DNA from 2 places in the Streptomyces sp. NPDC046349 genome. Region 1 is predicted to be linked to the other one. Evidence: riboswitches for the same ligand, from Rfam matches in the RefSeq annotation. Region 1 holds a riboswitch; the other holds the start of a gene.
The links. Region 1 has a riboswitch for cobalamin ahead of ACZ6JS_RS01315 (ribonucleoside-diphosphate reductase subunit alpha). Riboswitches for the same ligand answer to the same signal wherever they lie in the genome.
Positions count from the first base shown of each region.

Region 1 (5,266 bases):
TCGCCATCATGATCATCCTGCTGGCGGTGCTGGCCCTGGTCATCGTCAACGCCCTGGCGCACTCGCCCTGGGGCGTCTTCTCCATCGGCATGACCATCCCGATCGCCGTCTTCATGGGCTTCTACCTGCGCGTCCTGCGGCCGGGCCGGGTCACCGAGGTCTCCCTCATCGGTGTCGCCCTGCTGCTGCTCGCCATCGTCGCGGGCGGCTGGGTCGCCGAGTCCTCCTTCGCCGGGACCTTCACCCTGGAGAAGGAGACGCTCGTCATCTGGATGGTGGTGTACGGCTTCCTGGCGTCGGTCCTGCCGGTGTGGATGCTGCTCGCGCCCCGCGACTACCTCTCCACCTTCATGAAGGTCGGCACCATCGCGCTCCTCGCGATCGGCGTGGTCATCGCGATGCCGACGCTGAAGATGCCCTCGATCACCGACTTCGCGGCCCGCGGCGACGGCCCGGTCTTCGCCGGGTCGATGTTCCCGTTCGTCTTCATCACCATCGCGTGCGGCGCACTCTCGGGCTTCCACGCCCTGGTCTCCTCGGGCACCACCCCGAAGATGATCCAGAAGGAGACCCAGGTCCGCATGATCGGCTACGGCGCCATGCTGACCGAGTCGTTCGTCGCCGTCATGGCGATCATCGCGGCCTGCATCATCGAGCCCGGCCTCTTCTTCGCGGTGAACTCCCCTCCCGGGATCATCGGCACCACGGTCGAGTCCGCCTCGCAGGCGGTGACGAACTTCGGCTTCGCCATCTCCCCCGAGGCGCTCACGCAGGCCGCCAAGGACGTCGAGGAAGCCAGCCTGCTGTCACGTACGGGCGGCGCGCCGACCTTCGCACTCGGAATGTCGGAGATCTTCTCCTCCGTCATCGGCGGCACCGGGATGAAGGCATTCTGGTACCACTTCGCGATCATGTTCGAGGCGCTCTTCATCCTGACGACGCTCGACGCGGGCACCCGCGTGGGCCGGTTCATGCTCCAGGACACCCTCGGCAACGTCCACAAGTCCTTCAAGGACGTCAGCTGGAAGCCCGGCGTGTGGTTCGCGAGCGCGATCGTGGTCGGCGCGTGGGGCTACTTCCTGTGGGTCGGCATCAAGGACCCGCTGGGCGGCATCAACCAGCTCTTCCCGCTCTTCGGCATCGCCAACCAGCTGCTGGCCGCGGTCGCCCTGGCGGTCTGCACCACGCTGCTCGTGAAGTCCGGCCGGCTCAAGTGGGCCTGGGTGACGGGTGTCCCGCTGGTCTGGGACGCCACGGTGACCCTCACCGCCAGCTACCAGAAGGTCTTCTCCGAGGACGTGAAGGTCGGCTTCTTCGCACAGCGCGACAAGTACCAGGCGGGCATCGACGCCGACAAGGTACTGGCCCCCGCGAAGAACATGGACGACATGCACACGATCGTCACCAACGCCACGGTCGACGGCGTGCTGTGCGCCCTCTTCGCGGTGCTGATCGTCGTGGTCCTCGCGGACGCGCTGCGCACCTGCGTCAAGGCCGTCCGCGACCCGGGGTCGGCGAAGCTCTCCGAGGTCCCGTGGACCGAGTCGAAGATCGTCGCCCCGGCGGGCCTGATCGCGACCGCCGAGGAGCGGGCCCAGCTCGCCGCCGCGGCCGGCCGCGATTCCGGCGGCGGGCAGGTCAAGGAGCCGGTGGGGTGAACACCGTACGGAGCGTGCTGGCCAGGGCCCGGTTCTACGTACGGGAGTTCTCCGGGGAGGCCGCCTACGACCGGTACGTGGCCCACGCGCGCTCGCACGACCCGGACGCGGAGGTCCTCACCCGCCGCGCCTTCGAACGCGCCCGCACGGACGCCCGCGAGGCGGACCCCCGCGAGGGCTTCCGCTGCTGCTGAACCATGCGAAGGGCCCCGCCGTCGGCGGGGCCCTTGCGCGTTGCTCAGCGCACCCAGTCCTTGAGGACCTCGGTCTGAAGGGTGACGCCGACGGGGCCGGGCAGCGCGATGTCCGTTCCACACGGCACGAGGTGAACGCTCTCGTACCGCCCGCCGTGGGGCTGGCTGTGGACGGAGACCTCGCACGTGGTCCCCGACGGTGTCGCCTCCGACGACAGCGCCGGGCGCCGACAGACGTCCTGCACACTCGACCGCATGGACATGGTGATCAGAACGGCGGTGCCCGCCGACTACGCGCAGCTGGGCGAGATCACGGCGCAGGCCTACCTCGCCGACGGGCACCTGGACTTCAACGAGGACGACGCCTACCTGAACGTGCTGCGCGACGTGGCCGGCCGGGCCGCGCTGGCCGAGGTGCTCGTCGCCGAGCGCGACGGGCGGCTGCTCGGCGGGGTGACCTTCGCCGCACCCGGCAGCCCGCTCGCCGACGTCGCCGGCCCGGACGAGGCCGAGTTCCGGATGCTGGCGGTTGCCCACGCGGCCCGCGGCCGGGGCGTCGGCGAGGCCCTGGTGCGGGCGTGCGTGGACCGGGCGCGGGCCGTCGAGGGCGTCACGGGGGTCGTCCTCTCCACCCAGCGCAGCATGGCCGGGGCCCACCGGATCTACGCCCGGCTGGGCTTCGTACGCACTCCGGAGCGGGATTGGGGGCCCATCGAGGGCCTGACACTCCTCACGTATCGACTCAAGCTGTAGCCACGCCGACACTACATGTGGGGGTTGCCGCACAAGGGCGCCCCCACATGTATGCTCATGCCTGCTGTCGCCGCAGGGGAATCCGGTGGGAATCCGGAACTGTCCCGCAACGGTATGAAGTGTCCGGCATCCGGACACCAAGTCCGATGACCTGCCGGCAGCGCGCCCGGATCGACCGAACCGGGTGCCGACACGTCCGGGCCTCGCGGTTGGGCCGGTGGACGCCATGCGGTGTGCCCTCCTGCCACGCCCGCATGCGCCCGCGCCCGACCGCCGATGACCGGGCCGAGCGAGGGAGAGCTCCCGCCGTGACCATCGCGCCTTCCGCACCGCGCGCCGAGTCCGTTTCTGGCGACAACACCGAGGGCCCGGGGGCCACGCTGCTGCGTACCCTCACCGAACTGACGGCGGACCTCCCCGACACCGACCCCGGCCGCGTCGCCGCCGCCGCGCTCCGCGGCCGCAGCTCCGCCGCCGACGAGGCCGAACTGCGCGGTCTGGCCACCGAGTCCGCGGCCGGGCTGATCTCCGAGGACCCCGCGTACTCGAAGCTCGCCGCCCGTCTGCTGACGCTGGCCGTGCGCGACGAGGCCGCGAGCCAGGGCTCCACCTCGTTCTCCGCCTCCGTCGAGGTCGGCCACCGCGAGGGCCTGATCGCCGACCGCACCGCCGAGTTCGTGCGCACGCACGCGAGCCGCCTGGACGCGCTGGTCGAGCACACCCTCGCCGAGGGCGCCGACGACCGGTTCGGCTTCTTCGGCCTGCGCACCCTGCACAGCCGCTACCTGCTGCGCCACCCGATCACCCGTCAGGTGATCGAGACCCCGCAGTACTTCATGCTGCGCGTGGCCTGCGGCCTGGCCGCGGACGAGAGCGTCCAGGCCGTCGAGGAAGTGGCCTCGCTGTACCGGCTGATGAGCCGCCTCGACTACCTGCCCTCCTCCCCCACGCTCTTCAACTCCGGCACCCGGCATCCGCAGATGTCCTCCTGCTACCTGCTGGACTCGCCGCTGGACGAGCTCGACTCGATCTACGACCGCTACCACCAGGTCGCACGCCTGTCGAAGCACGCGGGCGGCATCGGCCTGTCGTACTCCCGCATCCGCGCCCGCGGTTCGCTGATCCGCGGCACCAACGGCCACTCCAACGGCATCGTGCCGTTCCTCAAGACGCTCGACGCCTCCGTCGCCGCCGTGAACCAGGGCGGCCGCCGCAAGGGCGCCGCCGCGGTCTACCTGGAGACCTGGCACGCGGACATCGAGGAGTTCCTGGAGCTGCGCGACAACACCGGTGAGGACCAGCGCCGCACCCACAACCTGAACCTCGCCCACTGGGTGCCGGACGAGTTCATGCGCCGCGTGAACGCCGACGCCGAGTGGTCGCTGTTCTCCCCGGCGGACGTGCCCGAGCTGGTCGACCTGTGGGGCGACGAGTTCGACGCCGCGTACCGCAAGGCGGAGGCCGACGGCCTGGCCCGCAAGACGATGCCCGCCCGCGACCTGTACGGTCGGATGATGCGCACCCTCGCGCAGACCGGCCAGGGCTGGATGACCTTCAAGGACGCCTCCAACCGCACGGCGAACCAGACCGCCGAGCCGGGGACCGTCGTCCACTCCTCGAACCTGTGCACCGAGATCATCGAGGTCACCAACGACGGCGAGACGGCCGTCTGCAACCTCGGATCGGTCAACCTCGGCGCCTTCGTCGTGAACGGCGAGATCGACTGGGAGCGCCTCGACGAGACCGTCCGCACCGCGGTGACCTTCCTCGACCGCGTCGTGGACATCAACTTCTACCCGACCGAGCAGGCCGGCCGGTCCAACGCCCGCTGGCGTCCGGTGGGCCTGGGCGCGATGGGCCTCCAGGACGTCTTCTTCAAGCTGAAGCTGCCCTTCGACTCCCCCGAGGCGAAGGCCCTGTCCACCAAGCTCTCCGAGCGCATCATGCTGGCCGCGTACGAGGCCTCCTGCGACCTCGCCGAGCGCAGCGGCCCGCTGCCGGCCTGGGAGCAGACCCGCACCGCGCGCGGCGTCCTGCACCCGGACCACTACGACGTCGAGCTGAACTGGCCGGAGCGCTGGGACGCGCTGCGCGCCCGCGTCGCCGAGAGCGGCATGCGCAACTCCCTGCTCCTGGCGATCGCTCCGACGGCCACCATCGCCTCCATCGCCGGCGTGTACGAGTGCATCGAGCCGCAGGTCTCCAACCTGTTCAAGCGCGAGACCCTGTCGGGCGAGTTCCTCCAGGTGAACGGCTACCTGGTGGAGGAGCTCAAGCAGCTCGGCGTGTGGGACGCCCAGACCCGCGAGGCACTGCGCGACTCCTCCGGCTCGGTCCAGGGCTTCGGCTGGATCCCGGCCGAGGTCCGCGAGCTGTACCGCACGGCGTGGGAGATCCCGCAGCGCGGCCTGATCGACATGGCGGCGGCGCGTACGCCGTTCCTGGACCAGTCGCAGTCGCTGAACCTGTTCCTGGAGACGCCCACCATCGGCAAGCTCAGCTCGATGTACGCGTACGCCTGGAAGCAGGGGCTGAAGACCACGTACTACCTGCGTTCGCGTCCGGCGACGAAGATCGCCCGCGCCGCGCAGGCCGCCACCGCCGCTCCGGCGGCGCTCCCGCAGGCCGTCGACGCCGATGCCCTGGCCTGCTCCCTTGAGA
Region 1 covers NZ_JBVJFK010000001.1:271,634-276,899, reverse strand. Annotated here, with positions in the region: gene ACZ6JS_RS01335 (carbon starvation CstA family protein) at 1-1,658, shown strand, start outside; gene ACZ6JS_RS01330 (CstA-like transporter-associated (seleno)protein) at 1,655-1,852, shown strand; gene ACZ6JS_RS01325 (hypothetical protein) at 1,897-2,109, opposite strand; gene ACZ6JS_RS01320 (GNAT family N-acetyltransferase) at 2,108-2,605, shown strand; cobalamin riboswitch at 2,657-2,778, shown strand; gene ACZ6JS_RS01315 (ribonucleoside-diphosphate reductase subunit alpha) at 2,914-5,266, shown strand, end outside.

Region 2 (5,266 bases), on a different contig from region 1:
GGAGCCCGCGAAGGCGGCCAGCGGCACACCCATGCCGAAACCGGCCGCGGTCGTGCCGAAGACGATCACGAGGACGGCTCCGGCGGAGGCCCCGGAGGAGGCGCCGAGGAGGAACGGGTCGGCGAGCTGGTTGCGTACGAGGGCCTGGAGCACGGTGCCCGCCACGGCGAGCCCCGCTCCGACGACGGCGCCGAGGAGGATCCGCGGCATCCGCACGTCCCACACGATGGAGGCGAAGGCCCCGGTGGGCCGGTTCCCCGACAGGCCGCCGATGACGATGTCGAGCACGCGGCCGGGGGCGATCCGTACGGGCCCCAGCGCCAGGCCCGCGATCGCCGAGACGGCGAGCGCGGCGGCGAGGACGGCGAGGACCGCGCCGGTGCGGAGCCTCACGCGGGGTTCGGGTGGAGCTGGCTCCCCAGCGATTCCACCGCGTCCGCCACGCGGACGCCGAGGACGGCCGAGGAGAGCGGCAGCACGACGAACCGCCGGTTCTTCACGGCGGGCACGTCCGCCAGTGCCGGGTCGTTCAGCAGGCGCTGCTTCTTGGCCTCGACGGTGGTACCGCCGTAGTCGTAGATGAGGACGACCTCGGGCTTGCGCTCGATGACCTTCTCCCAGGCGACGTCGCCGAAGGTGTCCTTGAGGTCGGCAAAGACGTTGGAGCCGCCTGCGAGGGAGATGATCTCGTTGCCCACGCCGTTGCCTCCGGAGGTGGAGGCGGTGCCCTCGCCGGAGTCGTAGGCGAAGACGGTCGGCCGGGGGAGGTCCTTGACGCGGGCGGTCACGGCGTCGATGCGGCGCTGCTCGTCCTCGATGAGCTTCGCACCGCGGTCGGGTACTCCGAAGGTCCGCGCGACCTCGGTGATCTCGGTTTTGAGCTGGTCGAGGCCGACGGGCCCCTCGGTGCAGTACTCCACGTTGAGGCGGGAGTCGATGCCGGACTCGGCGAGTCCCTCGCGGTCGCGGCCCTGCGTCCTGTCGAAGGCGCTGGCGTAACCGCCGTAGACGAAGTCCGGATCGGCGCCGAGCAGGATCTCCTTGGAGGGGTACTCCTCGGCCAGCACCTTGATCTTGTCGTAGGCGGGCTTGTAGGCGGGCAGTACGGCGTCGTCGAGGTAGGCGGTGCCGGCGATCCGGTCGCCCAGGCCGAGGGCGAGCATGAGCTCGGTGGCGTGCTGGTTCATGGTGACCGCCCGCCGGGGCGGGGCCTGATAGGTGTTGCTCACACCGCAGTTGGTGAGGGTGTACGGGAAGCCCGGCGCGGCGGCGTCCTCCGCAGCACGGTCCTGCCCGCCGCCGGGTGAGCCGGCGCAGGCGGTCAGGGATATCAGAAGCGTGACAGGGGTGAGCGCGCGCAGGGCGGCGCGGGAACGCGACATGGCGTGGCCTCTCCGGGGGATCCGCGTCCCCTGGTCGTCGTGAAGGAGCAGAGGCGGTGCGTCAGTGTCTGACTCCCGGTGTCCCGCGCGGGGAGGACCGGTCACAGTGGCGGGACCGCACCGGAATCGCACCGGTTTCCTGTCCTGCACCGCCTGGTCGTGCGCCCCCAGTCTGCCAGAACGCGCACGTGGACCGGGGTGCCGGGCCCTGAGAGTCCCGCGGTCACGCGGGCTCGCGCTGTGTCACGGGTACGTCAACAGACCTCACGCCGCCCACACACCGGACACGATGGCGTGATGCGCACACACCGCACCGCCGCTCTCGCCGCCACTGCCGCCGCACTTCTCGCCCTCACCGCATGCAATCCGCAGACCACCGACACCGGCAAGCCCCCCGCTGCGCCCAGCGCGCCCGCCGCGAACTCCGCCCCCGCTCCGGCCTCCAGTGCCCCGACCTCCGCGAAGACCGCCACCCTCCCGGACATGGTCGGCAAGGGACTCCAGAGCGCCCAGGACGAAGCGCAGGCCGCGGGGTTCGCCCTCCTCAAGTCCCACGACGCGCTGGGCCGCGACCGGCTCCAGGCTCTCGACCGGAACTGGAAGGTCTGTTCCCAGACTCCGGCTGCCGGCGCGGACGTCGACACGGGTACGACCGTGGACTTCGGGGCCGTGAAGCTGGAGGAGTCCTGCCCGGCCGCCGACGCACCGCCCCCGAAGCCTGCGGGCAGCACGATGCCGGACTTCGCCGGGCAGGGCATGAAGGCCGTCCGCGGGGCGCTGCCGTCCCACGCGAGCATCACCGTGAAGGACGCCGTCCAGAGCCGCATGGTGCTGCAGGAGTCGAACTGGAAGGTGTGCTCCCAGGATCCGAAGCCGGGGACGGCTCTGACGGGGCAGCCGGTGTCGTTCCAGGTCGTCAAGACGGAAGAGTCCTGCCCGTAGGCCTTTCCCGCGGTTCCGACCCTGGCGGGGTGCCGACCTCGCGAGACGACGGCCGCCCGGCCGGCCTTTAACGCGGCCGAGCCCCGTCGAACCATCGACGGGGCTCATACTTCGGCGAGGACGAGAGCCGCTCGGCTCCCTTCCCTCATGGCAGGGGCGGCAGGATTCGAACCTGCGGCCTACGGTTTTGGAGACCGTTGCTCTGACCAGCTGAGCTACACCCCTTCGGCGAGACCAACCATGGCACGGCCGGGCCCTGCGATCCAGTGAATTCCCGTCGCGTCGCCGGACGGGATCAGCGACAGAGCTCCATGATCATGTCGTCGAAGCCGGGGAACTCCTCGGCCGCCAGCTCGACCACGGCACCGGCCGTACGCCGCGCGCCCGGGGCGAACCGGTCGGCGACGGCCGTCAGGGCCTCGTCCGGGCGCGAGGTCCGGTCGGCCCCGTAGGGCGCGGCAGCCTCGTACGGGCCGCACCCGTCGGCCAGCAGCCACAGGAAGTCGTCCAGGTCGCGCGCGACGACGCCCGTCTCCCCCTCGGACCCGAGGAAGACCACAGGCTGTTCGGCGAGCGGCCGGCCCGGGCGGACCATCCAGAACGCCGCGTATCCGCCGGATCCGTCCTGGCCGAAGACACGGAAGGCGCCGCCGTCCACGTCGTTGTTCCCCGTCCACGCCCTGAACCAGTCGTCGGTGTCCTCGGCGGACAGGAAGGCTTCGAAGGGGTCGAAGTCGACCCCGTCTCCGTCCGCGTGGCCGAAGGGGACCGCCAGCGCGGCGGCGAGTGCGGCGGGGAACCGTCGATCGTCGTTGAGCGTCACCCGCACACACTAACGGGGCGACGCCCGCAGGTCAGGCCAGGGCCGGAAGGAAGCCGCCGCGGGAGGTGCCGGAGCGCAGGAGGTGCGGCCAGTCCAGCGTCTCGGGCAGCGCCTCGAGGGACAGGACGACCACTCCGCCCGCCCGTTCGGCGTCCGCGCACCAGTCGGCCATGTCGCCGGCCCGGGGGCTTCCGCCGGATCCGTCGAGCACCGGCGCGGCCATGGCGGGAACGACCAGCCCGGCATCGCCGGGGCCGTCCACGACGCACAGCGTGAGCCTGGGGACGATGCTCCACCCCTCGCACGGGGGCACCGCCCCGTCCTGCGCGGCAAGCACCGGCAGGGCGTCGTGCACGGGGGCGTCCGCCACCAGCAGTGCGGGGGTGGTCCCCCGGACGAACAGGGTCTTCTCAGGATCGAACAGCATGGGGCACCCTCGCGGATCGGCGCGGCCGAGTTCCGGCCGCCCCCTTGACCGCTCTGGTCCAGACCAATAGTTTCCGGCATGCACCGCCTCACGCGCTCACGCCCATCCCTCGCATCCGCAAAGGAAGCCCATGCGCCGCAGCATGCTCGGCAGACTGGCCGTAGCCGCATGTTCCCTCTCCCTGCTGACCGCCTTCGCCCCCGCCGCCGGTGCGGACGCCGCCGCCGCGGGCGGATCAGGTCGCGCGTACAAGAAGGTCGGCTACTTCACGCAATGGGGCGTCTACGGCCGGGACTTCCAGGTCCAGGACCTCGATGCGAACGGCTCCGCCGGCAAGCTCACCCACATCAACTACGCCTTCGGCAACGTCAATGCGGAGGGCAAGTGCTTCACCGGCAACGTCCCCGGCGAGGCCGACGCCTGGGCCGACTACGCCCGCCCGCTCGACGCCGCGAACTCCGTCGACGGGGTCGCCGACACGTGGGACCAGCCGCTCGCCGGCAACTTCAACCAGCTGCGCGAACTCAAGGCCAAGCACCCCGGTCTCAAGGTGCTCATCTCACTGGGCGGCTGGAGCTGGTCCACCCACTTCTCCGACGCCGCACTCACCCCGGCCTCCCGCAAGGCCTTCGTCGAGTCCTGCATCGACCTGTACATCAAGGGCAACCTCCCCCAGGACGGCACCCGCGGCGGCGCCGGAGCCGCCGCCGGCGTGTTCGACGGGATCGACCTCGACTGGGAGTGGCCCGGCTCCGCGGGCGACACCGACACGAAGTACCGTCCCGAGGACAAGCGCAACTTCACCGAGCTCGTCAAGGAGTTCCGCACCCAGCTCGACGCGTACGCACGGAGCCGGAAGAAGGCCGGGTACGAGCTGACCGCCTTCGTGCCGACCGCCCCGGCCAAGATCGACGCGGGCTTCGACGTCCGCCGCATCATGCGCGACCTGGACTTCGTCAACCTCCAGGGCTACGACTTCCACGTCTCCGGCGAACCGAGGACCGCGCAGCAGTCCGCCCTGTACGCGCGCGGCGACTTCAGCGTCCACGGCACCGTGGAGGCCTGGAAGCGGCGCGGCGCGCCCGCGCGCAAGCTCGTGATGGGCATGCCGTTCTACGGGCAGGGCTGGACCGGCGTCGGCGGGGGCGGGGACGGCCTGGGGCAGCCCGCCACCGGGCCGGCCCCGGCCACCTGGGCCGCCGGGTACGAGGACTACAAGGTGCTGAAGAAGCTGGCCGATTCGGGTGCGTACCAGGTCCACCGGGACCGGCGCGGCGGGCACGCCTGGCTCTTCGACGGCACCACCCTGTGGACGTACGACGATCCCCGGGTGTTGCGCGCCAAGACCGGCTACATCCGCGAACACGGCCTGGGCGGCGCGATGTTCTGGTCGCTCGACGCGGACACCGCCGCCGGCGAGCTGATGACGGCCGTCGACCGGGGCCTGCGCGGCCGCTGACCGGCGCCGCCGGGCCGTGGACTTGCGTCCGGCCCGGCGGCGTCCCTCCACGTACGCTCCCCCGCATGACACAGACGCATGCGACGGTACGGGCGGTCAACCACCTCACCACGCGCTGGGCCGCGCAGGCCGTGGACGGCACCCGGGGCACGGTCTTCACCGCGGCCGGGGTCTGGCCGCTGCTCGCCCTGCTCGCGGACGGCGCCGACGGGCCCGCCCGCGACGAACTGGCC
Region 2 covers NZ_JBVJFK010000009.1:28,547-33,812, forward strand. Annotated here, with positions in the region: gene ACZ6JS_RS21520 (FecCD family ABC transporter permease) at 1-393, opposite strand, end outside; gene ACZ6JS_RS21525 (ABC transporter substrate-binding protein) at 390-1,382, opposite strand; cobalamin riboswitch at 1,425-1,564, opposite strand; gene ACZ6JS_RS21530 (PASTA domain-containing protein) at 1,680-2,324, shown strand; tRNA gene ACZ6JS_RS21535 (tRNA-Trp) at 2,473-2,549, opposite strand; gene ACZ6JS_RS21540 (SMI1/KNR4 family protein) at 2,620-3,147, opposite strand; gene ACZ6JS_RS21545 (hypothetical protein) at 3,179-3,574, opposite strand; gene ACZ6JS_RS21550 (glycoside hydrolase family 18 protein) at 3,705-5,033, shown strand; gene ACZ6JS_RS21555 (serpin family protein) at 5,099-5,266, shown strand, end outside.
Region 2: another riboswitch for cobalamin. It lies ahead of ACZ6JS_RS21525 (ABC transporter substrate-binding protein); the one in region 1 lies ahead of ACZ6JS_RS01315 (ribonucleoside-diphosphate reductase subunit alpha).